2 regions of the Cupriavidus sp. L7L genome follow, and region 2 is predicted to be linked to the other one. Evidence: riboswitches for the same ligand, from Rfam matches in the RefSeq annotation. Region 2 holds a riboswitch; the other holds the start of a gene.

Region 1 (4,640 bases), on a different contig from region 2:
GGCAAGAACCTCGTGGGGAGCGCTGCGGCAGGTGGTCAGCCGTGCCGCGGCGCTGCAAATGCTGTGTGCCGATCCCGGGTGCGGGACCGGCGGGGCGATCAGGCGCCGACGCTGGCCTTGTACGCGTCGGCCGACATCAGGCCGTTGACGTCGTCGCTGTTGGCCGGCTTGAGCTTGAACAGCCAGGCGTCGAAGGCATTGGCATTGACGCTTTCCGGCTCGGCCGTGGCGGCTTCGTTGACGGCGATCACTTCGCCGGCCACCGGGGCGTAGATATCGGAAGCGGCCTTCACCGATTCCACCACTGCCAGCGCGTCGCCGGCACCGACCGACTTGCCCACTTCGGGCAGTTCCAGGAAGACGATGTCGCCCAGCGCATCCTGTGCGTGGTCGGTGATGCCAATGGTGAGCGTGCCGTCGGCTTCGACGCGCACCCACTCATGCGACTCGGTGTATTTGAGGTCGGCGGGGAAATTCATGAAGGTTCTCCGGATTCAGATCTGTTTCTTGTTGGGTGATGCCTGCCCGGCAACGCTGCCGGCAGGCGAGGGCGACCGTTGGGTGAGCGGATGTTTCCCTTAGCTCACGAGTGCCTTGCCATTACGCACAAACGGCAGTTTAACCACAGTCGCGTTGAGTTTGCGGTCGCGGATCTCCACCTGCACGGTGTCGCCGACGTTCACGCCCTGCGGCAGGCGCGCGAACGCGATCGATTGCGACAGCGAGGGGCTGAAGGTGCCGCTGGTGATTTCGCCGTCACCGGCGGCGGTGATGACCTTCTGGTGGGCGCGCAGCACGCCACCTTTGTCGCGCAGGATCAGGCCGAGGAATTGCTGGCGCGAGCCGGCCGCGGCCAGTGCCGCCTTGCCGGTGAAGTCGCGCTCGCTCTGCAGGTCGACGGTCCAGGCCAGGCCCGCGTCCAGCGGCGAGGTGCTGATATCCATGTCCTGGCCATACAGGTTCATGCCGGCTTCCAGGCGCAGCGTGTCGCGCGCGCCCAGGCCGGCCGGGCGCACGCCCGCGGCATTCAGTTTTTCCCACAGGCCGGCGACGCTGGCCACCGGCACCACCAGCTCGAAGCCGTCTTCGCCGGTGTAGCCGGTGCGCGCGACCATGACTTCGCCAAGTGCGGGGTCCTGCACCACGACAGCGTTGAACGGCTTGAGCGCATCGGAAGGCTGGGTCGACGGGAAGGTACTCCACACCTTGGCGCGGGCGTTAGGCCCCTGCACCGCGACGATCGCCAGCGGCTGCGCGCCCGCGGGCGCAACATCTTCACGGCGCGGGGTGATGGTCACGCCGCTGCCGGTGGCGTCGTTGCGCGCACGGATCCAGTCGATATCGCCGACCGCGGTGCTGGCGTTGACCACCAGGCGGAAACGGTCCTCGGCAAAGAAATAGACGATCAGGTCGTCGATCACGCCGCCTTTTTCGTCGAGCATGCACGAGTACAGCGCCTTGCCCGGCGTCTGCAGCTTGTCGACGTTGTTGGCCAGCAGGCCGCGCAGGAAGGCGCGGGTATTGGGGCCGCTGAGATCGACCACGCACATGTGCGACACGTCGAACATGCCGGCGTCGGTGCGCACGGCGTTGTGTTCTTCGATCTGGGAGCCGTAGTTGACCGGCATGTCCCAGCCGCCGAAGTCGACCATGCGGGCGCCGAGGGCGCGGTGGATGGCGTTGAGGGGCGTGGCCTGGAGCGTCATGGAATCCTCGGGGGCAATGTCGGGTTGCGAAAACAAAAAAGGGCCACCCGCCGCAACGATCGCTATGCCAATGGCCAAGCAATCCGCTGCGGCGGATGACCCCTCTGTCCTCGATACCTGAGAGATTACGAGGCGGATTCGTTGAATCCCGTCCTCGCGCGCCCCTTCGGTGGGCACGCTCGCCACGAATGGCGGGTGCCGCTCTCCAGAGTGCGGCATGCATCGTGTGCATGTTGCATGCCGATCCGAGCGGTCCGTGGTGCCTGAGAGTTTTCGGGTGATACCCCTTCGGCGGCGCAGATATGCGCGCTCTCCCGGTCGGATGCGCGCAATGTACGGGAGGGCCCTGCCTTTGTCAACGCGGCAGGCGCCCCCCGCCAGCAGCCATTCGCCCTATCAACGGCGATGGTCGTCGGTCATTACGTTACCGACCACGCCGCCCAGGGCGGCACCGCCCAGCGTGCCTGCGGCACTACCGTGCGTCAACGCAGCACCGCCGGCCGCGCCCACGCCGGCACCAATGACCGTGTTGCGCTGCTTCGGTGTCATGTCGGCACAGCCGGTGGCCAGGGCCGCAACGGCTATGCCGGCCATCGTCGCTTTGGAAAAGGCTCGTAGCATTTTCATGATGGGCTCCGAAAGTAACTTTGAGTACGTTCGGGACGCAGGTCTGCCATCCCGCCATACTGGTTAGAGGAGGGCCCGGACGCCCGGTTTTGGGACTTACCAAGTGTTACTTCGGTAACGTCCCCGCCCCCGGAAAAAGCGGTTCCCGCTGACTGATCAGGGCCGGCCCAGCGTGTTAACATGATTAGCTTTGCGTCCGGCGCCGCCCCATGTGGTGTACAGGGCGCGACGCCGTCCCGACCACCCCACGCAAGCATTCCCGCGCATGAGCCACGGCCTCAACGCCGCCCAATCTGAAGCCGTCCGCTATCTGGACGGACCCTGCCTCGTCCTTGCCGGGGCGGGCTCGGGCAAGACCCGCGTGATCACGCAGAAGATCGCGCACCTGATCGAAGACAAGGGCTTCGAGCCGCGCCATATCGCCGCCGTCACCTTCACCAACAAGGCTGCCAAGGAGATGCAGGAACGCATCGGCAAGCTGATGGAAGGCAAGACCACGCGCGAGGGCAAGCGCATCCCGCTCAGGCAGCTCACAGTCTGTACCTTCCACTCGCTGGGCGTGCAGATTCTGCGCATGGAGGCGGAACACGTCGGCCTGAAGCCGCAGTTCTCGATCATGGATTCGGACGACTGCTTCGGCCTGATCCAGGAGCAGCTCGGCACCACCGACAAGAAGCTGATCCGCGGCGTGCAGAGCACGATCTCGCTGTGGAAGAACGGCATGGTCGACCCCGAGGCCGCGATCGCGCAGGCGGCCAATGCCGACGAGCACCAGGCCGCGCTGGTCTACCGCAACTACGTCGCCACGCTGAACGCGTACCAGGCGGTGGATTTCGACGACCTGATCCGCTTGCCCGCGGAACTGTTCGCGCGCAACGAAGCGGTACAGCTCAAGTGGCAGAACCGGCTGCGCTACTTCCTGGTCGACGAGTACCAGGATACCAACGCCTGCCAGTACCAGCTGCTCAAGCTGCTGGCGGGGGGCTCGCATCTGCGCGCGCCGGCCTTTACCGCGGTGGGCGACGACGACCAGGCCATCTACGGCTGGCGCGGCGCCACGCTGGACAACCTGCGCGGGCTGCAGACCGACTTCCCCGACCTCAAGGTGATCAAGCTGGAGCAGAACTACCGCTCCACCGTGCGCATCCTGGAAGCGGCCAACGCGGTCATCGCCAACAATCCCAAGCTCTTTGACAAGAAGCTGTGGAGCGAGCACGGCATGGGCGATCCCATCGCCATCCACCCGATGAACGACGAGGAGCACGAGGCGGAGTCGGTGGTGTTCCGCCTGTCGGCGCACAAGTTCGAGCGCCGCGCGCAGTTCCGCGACTACGCCATCCTGTACCGCGGCAACCACCAGGCGCGGCTGTTCGAGCAGATCCTGCGGCGCGAGCGCATTCCCTATGTGCTGTCGGGTGGCCAGAGCTTCTTCGACAAGGCCGAGATCAAGGACATCTGCGCCTACCTGCGCCTGATCGCCAATCCCGACGACGATCCCGCCTTTATCCGCGCGATCACCACGCCGCGCCGCGGCGTCGGCAATACCACGCTCGAAGTGCTGGGCACGTTTGCCGGGCAGGCCAAGGTGTCGTTGTTCGAGGCGGCGATGATGGGCGGCATCGAGGGCAAGCTGCAGCCGCGCCAGCTGGAGCCGCTGCGCGTGTTCTGCGAATCGATGGTGCGGCTGGCCGACCGCGCGGCCAAAGATCCGGCCACCGAAGTGCTCGACGACCTGATGGCCGGCATCCACTACGAGGCATACCTGTACGACAGCTTCGACGAGCGCCAGGCGCAGTCACGCTGGACCAACACGCTGGAGTTCCTCGAATGGCTCAAGCGCAAGGGCACCAAGCCGGAAGCGGCCGAGGGCGAGGAAGCCACCGGCTATGACAACGCCGACGGCTTCGGCAGCGAAGGCAAGAACCTGCTTGAGCTGACGCAGACCGTGGCGCTGATGAGCATGCTCGAAGGGCGCGAGGAAGATCCCGACGCCGTGCGGCTGTCCACGCTGCACGCGTCCAAGGGGCTGGAATATCCGCACGTGTTCCTGGTCGGCGTGGAAGAGGGCATCCTGCCCCACTGCCGCGAAGACGACGACATGACCGACGAGAAGATCGAGGAAGAGCGCCGGCTGATGTACGTCGGCATCACGCGCGCGCAGCGCAGCCTGCAGATCAGCTGGTGCAAGAAGCGCAAGCGCGCGCGAGAGACGTACTCTTGCCAGCCGTCGCGCTTTATCGGCGAGATGAAGCTGGAAGAAGCGCCGGCACCCAAGGACGAAACTCCGGCGATGAGCCCCAAGGACCG
Region 2 (4,640 bases):
CGCCCCGTTCGAGGCGCCGTTCAATCCCGTCACCGTCAACCTGTACGCGATGGTGGCGATGCGCCATATGTACGAGTACGGCACCACGCCCGAGCAGCTGGCATGGGTCAAGGTGGCGGCGTCGCACCACGCGCAGCACAACCCGCACGCGATGCTGCGCAACGTGGTCACGGTGGAAGAGGTGCTGAACTCGCCGTTGATCGCCGACCCGCTGCACAAGCTCGACTGCTGCGTGGTGTCCGACGGCGGCGGCGCGCTGATCGTGGCGCGGCCCGAGATTGCGGCCACGCTCAGGCGTCCGAAGGTGAAGATCGTTGGCGCCGGTGAATACGTCAAGGGCCAGCTCGGCGGCGAGGTCGACCTGAGCTGGTCGGGCGCGAAGTTTTCCGGCGCGGCCGCGTTCGCTGAAGCCGGCGTGACCCCGGCCGACATCAAGTACGCCTCGATCTACGACAGCTTCACCATCACCGTGCTGATGCAGCTGGAAGACCTGGGCTTCTGCAAGAAGGGCGAAGGCGGCAAGTTCGTGGCCGACGGCAACCTGATCTCGGGCGTCGGCAAGCTGCCGTTCAATACCGATGGCGGTGGCCTGTGCAACAACCACCCGGCCAACCGCGGCGGCATCACCAAGGTGATCGAGGCCGTGCGCCAGCTGCGCGGCGAGGCGCATCCGGCGGTGCAGGTGAAGAACTGCGACCTGGCGCTGGCGCAAGGCACCGGCGGCTACCTGGGCTCGCGCCACGGCAGCGCCACCCTGATCCTCGAGCGCGAATAATGAACGATCGCCGGAGCAACTGACATGACGACCCCGCACACTCCCATGGCCTACAAGGCCCCGGACGAACAGCCCGACAACATCGAATTCTGGCAGGCCGCGCGCGAAGGCCGGCTGCTGGTCAAGCACTGCCAGTCATGCGGCAAGACGCACTGGTATCCGCGCACGCTGTGCCCGTTCTGCATGGGCGATACGGTCTGGAAGACCGCCAGCGGCCGCGGCACCATCTACTCGTACAGCGTCACGCGCAAGGCTGGCCCGCAGGCGTATTGCATTGCCTATGTGACGCTGGACGAGGGCGTGACCATGATGACCCATATCGTCGATTGCGATCTCGATGCGGTGCGCATCGGGCAGAAGGTGAAGGTCAGGTTCGCGCCCAGCGTGGATGGGGCGCCGGTGCCGGTGTTTGCGCCGGCCTGAGCGGTTCACGGCGGGCGGTGGCGCTTCACTCCGTGGAGGCTCCCGCCCTCTCCCCCGTTCCTCTCCCGCGAGCGGGAGGGGCTGGGGAGAGGGCCAGCGCTGGCAATAGCGAGGCGCTCAACTGGCAATCTCAAGCCTTGGCAAGTCCCAGCGAGCCCACGCCCGAGACCTTCGGTTCAACCAGCGCCTGCTCCACCACCCCCGCCACCATATCCGCCGTCACCGCCGACAGCGTCCAGCCAAGGTGCCCATGCCCGGTGTTGTAGAACACGCACCGGGCCCGCCCCCGCCCAACACGCGGCAGCATATCCGGCAGCATCGGCCGCAGCCCCGCCCACGGCACCACGCTGCGCGTGCTGACGCCGGGGAAGCACTGTTGCACCCATTCCACCAGCGGCCGGATGCGGTCGGCGCGGATGTCGCGGTTGAAGCCGTTGAACTCCGCGGTGCCGGCCACGCGGAAGCGGTCGTCGCCCAGGCGGCTGGTGACCAGCTTGGTTTCATCGTCGAGCAGGCTGACGGTCGGCGCCGCGGTGCGGCTGCCCGCGTCGTTCAGGTTGACGGTGATGGAATAGCCCTTGACCGGATAGATGTTGACGCGGTCGCCCAGCCCGGCGGCCAGCGCGCGGCTGGCGGTGCCGGCGCAGATCACCGCGCCGTCGAAGGTCGAGGTGGCGCTGTCCGCGCCTTCCTGCACGGTCACGCTGGCGCTGCGGCCATCGGTGGTGACCTTGCGCACGTCCTCGCCGTAGCGGCAGTGCACGCCCATGCGCTCGATGGCGGCGGCCAGGCCGCTGGTGAACTTGTGGATGTCGCCGGTCGAATCGCTTTCGGTGAAATAGCCGCCGTAGTAGGTGCCGGCCAGCGTCGGCTCGATTGCGCGCATTTCCGCCGGCGTTACCGCGCGGCGCTCCAGCCCGCCCTGCGCCAGCAGCGCCGAGACGCGGCCCGCGTGCTCGAAGCCCGCCTTGTCGCGATAGATATGCAGGATGCCTTCGCGCTTGTGGTCGAAGTCGATGCCTTCCTGCGCCGCCCACGCGAACAGGTGCTCGCGCGCCGCGATGGCCAGGCGCGCGGTCTCGATGGTGTTGCGGCGGTAATGCGGGATCGAGGCGATGAACTCGGCGAACCAGCTCAGCTTGTGCCAGCTCGGGCGCGGGTTGACCAGCAGCGGGGCGTCGCTGCGCAGCATCCACTTCAGGCCCTTGATGATGGTGGACCAGTGCGTCCACACCTCGGCATTGGAGGCGGATAGCTGCCCTCCGTTGGCGAACGAGGTTTCCATCGCGGCGTAGCGGTGGCGCTCGAACAGGGTGACGGAGAATCCGCGCCGGGCGAGCGCGTAGGCCGTGGTGACACCGGTGATGCCACCGCCGATGACGGCGATTGTCTTCATGATCTGGCAGTCCAGAAACGTCGGGGTGGGAGCCCGCACGCGACATGCGTGGCGGACGCCCCCTCTGTTCCTGACCTGAGAGATTCACGACAGTCGCCGGTGGTGCCCGGGGGTACCGGTGGCGGGGGCCGCTTGCTCCTTCGGTATGCCGGCTGACGATGGCGGCATTCTTCAGAGTGCTGTGACGCGTGATACCGGTCCTTTTGCCTGAGAGTTTCCGGGGCGGTTGCTCCTTCGGCGCTGTCCGCGGCGGCTGCCGCCGGATCAGTCTCTCCCAGCATCACGTTGGCGCGAACGCCAATCCGCGCAAATCTAGAGACAAAGGCCGCATGTGGATATGCGGGTAAACGCGAATAGAGCCAGGCGTGTTCGCATGGATGGGGCGAGTCGCTTCCGTACCGGCGCGGCGCTATGTCGCACTGCGTCAAGCCGACCCGCCCCCTAGAATGTCAGCACTCGCTACGCGGAGGAAGTGCGCCGTAGCACGAGCCGGATACGGCGCACCGGTCGGGCGAGCCAGAAGAACAGAATAGGTATTCCAGTGAGAAGAAATCGGATTGCGCTGGCCGCGTCGGCCGCGCTGATGGGCCCCGGCATCGCCGGCGCCCAGCCGGATGAACCCGTCAGCGCGCCGCAGCCCTTGCAGGAAGTCGTGGTCTCGGCGAAGCCCGGGCGCGGCGAAACGCCGGCCACGCCGCCCAATACGCCATCGCCCGCCTACGGCATCAGCGCCGCACGCATGGCGGACTTCAACGTGGTCAACACCGAAGACGCGCTCAAGTACGCGCCCAACCTCGCCGTGCGCAAGCGCTTCATCGGCGATATGAACTCGATCATCTCGGTGCGCAGCACCAGCTCGCGCCAGTCGGCGCGCGGGCTGGTCTATGCCGACGGCCTGCTGCTGTCCAACCTGCTGGGCTCCGATTTCACCTTCCCGCCGCGCTGGTCGCTGGTCAACGCCGCCGAGATCGAGCGCGTCGACGTGCTGTATGGCCCGTATTCGGCGCTGTACCCGGGCAACTCGCTGGGCGCGACCGTGCTGATCAGTACGCGCACACCGCAGAAGTTCGAGGGCGATGCCAGCGTGCAGCTGTTCACGCAGCGCTTCAACCTGTACGGCACGCACGACAGTTTCAACGGCGTGCACGCCAACGCCTACGTGGGCGACCGCGCCGGGCCGTTCTCGTGGCTGGTCAGCGTCGACCGGCAGGACAGCAAGAGCCAGCCGCTGAGCTTCTACACCGCGGCGCGCTCCAGCGTGCGGGCGACTTCGGCCGACAAGCCCGTGACGGGCGCCTACTTCGACCAGGACCAGACCGGCGCCGACCGCACCGTGATGGGCGTCAACAGCGAGGGCGTCACGCACACCGTGCAGGACCAGCTCAAGCTCAAGCTCGGCTACGACATCACCAATACCCTGCAGGCGCAATTCACCGCCGCCTACTGGCAGCAGGACCGCTCCAGCGCCACCGGCAGCTACCTGCGCGATGCCGACGGCAACGTGGTGTCGAGCGGCCCGGTCAATATCGGCGGCTTCCGCTACGTGATCCCCGCCAACGCGTTTGCGCCGGGCAATGGCGAGGACGCGCGCTGGCTCTACGGCCTGTCGCTGCGCACGCGCAACGAGACCGGGTGGAATTTCTCCGGCGTGGCATCGCTGTTCGATGTCACCAAGGACATCAGCCGCACCGCCAGCACCGCGGGCAATGGCCCGGGCACGGTGACCTATGGCGACGGCACCGGCTGGCGCACGCTCGACCTGAAGGCCGACTACCGCCCGCAGCAGCTCAAGGGCGGCCACTGGGTCACCCTCGGCTACCACTACGACAACTACCGGCTCAGCAACACCACCTACAACACCTCGGACTGGCAGGCCGCCACCATCTCCGCGTTCAACAACGCCTTTGCCGGCAAGACCGAGACGCAGGCGCTGTACGCGCAGGACGCGTGGTACTTCGCCGAGGACTGGAAGCTGATCCCGGGCGTGCGCTGGGAGCACTGGCGCGCCTATGACGGCAGCCGCAGCCAGCCGGGCGTAGATGTCGC

Evidence for each region. A riboswitch is a leader RNA that binds a small molecule or an ion and turns the genes downstream of it on or off. The one in region 2 is predicted to bind glycine.
Region 1: it holds a riboswitch for glycine, as region 2 does, so the genes downstream of both, gcvT (glycine cleavage system aminomethyltransferase GcvT) here and E1J61_RS06905 (D-amino acid dehydrogenase) in region 2, are expected to answer to the same signal.

The regions. Positions count from the first base shown of each region.
Region 1 is NZ_SMNY01000048.1:126,561-131,200, reverse strand. Features, by position in the region: gene gcvH (glycine cleavage system protein GcvH) at 99-479, opposite strand; gene gcvT (glycine cleavage system aminomethyltransferase GcvT) at 579-1,706, opposite strand; glycine riboswitch at 1,801-1,925, opposite strand; glycine riboswitch at 1,947-2,033, opposite strand; gene E1J61_RS31795 (glycine zipper 2TM domain-containing protein) at 2,103-2,333, opposite strand; gene E1J61_RS31790 (UvrD-helicase domain-containing protein) at 2,599-4,640, shown strand, end outside.
Region 2 is NZ_SMNY01000007.1:55,838-60,477, reverse strand. Features, by position in the region: gene E1J61_RS06915 (thiolase domain-containing protein) at 1-775, shown strand, start outside; gene E1J61_RS06910 (Zn-ribbon domain-containing OB-fold protein) at 800-1,198, shown strand; gene E1J61_RS06905 (D-amino acid dehydrogenase) at 1,329-2,594, opposite strand; glycine riboswitch at 2,649-2,779, opposite strand; glycine riboswitch at 2,780-2,881, opposite strand; gene E1J61_RS06900 (TonB-dependent receptor) at 3,136-4,640, shown strand, end outside.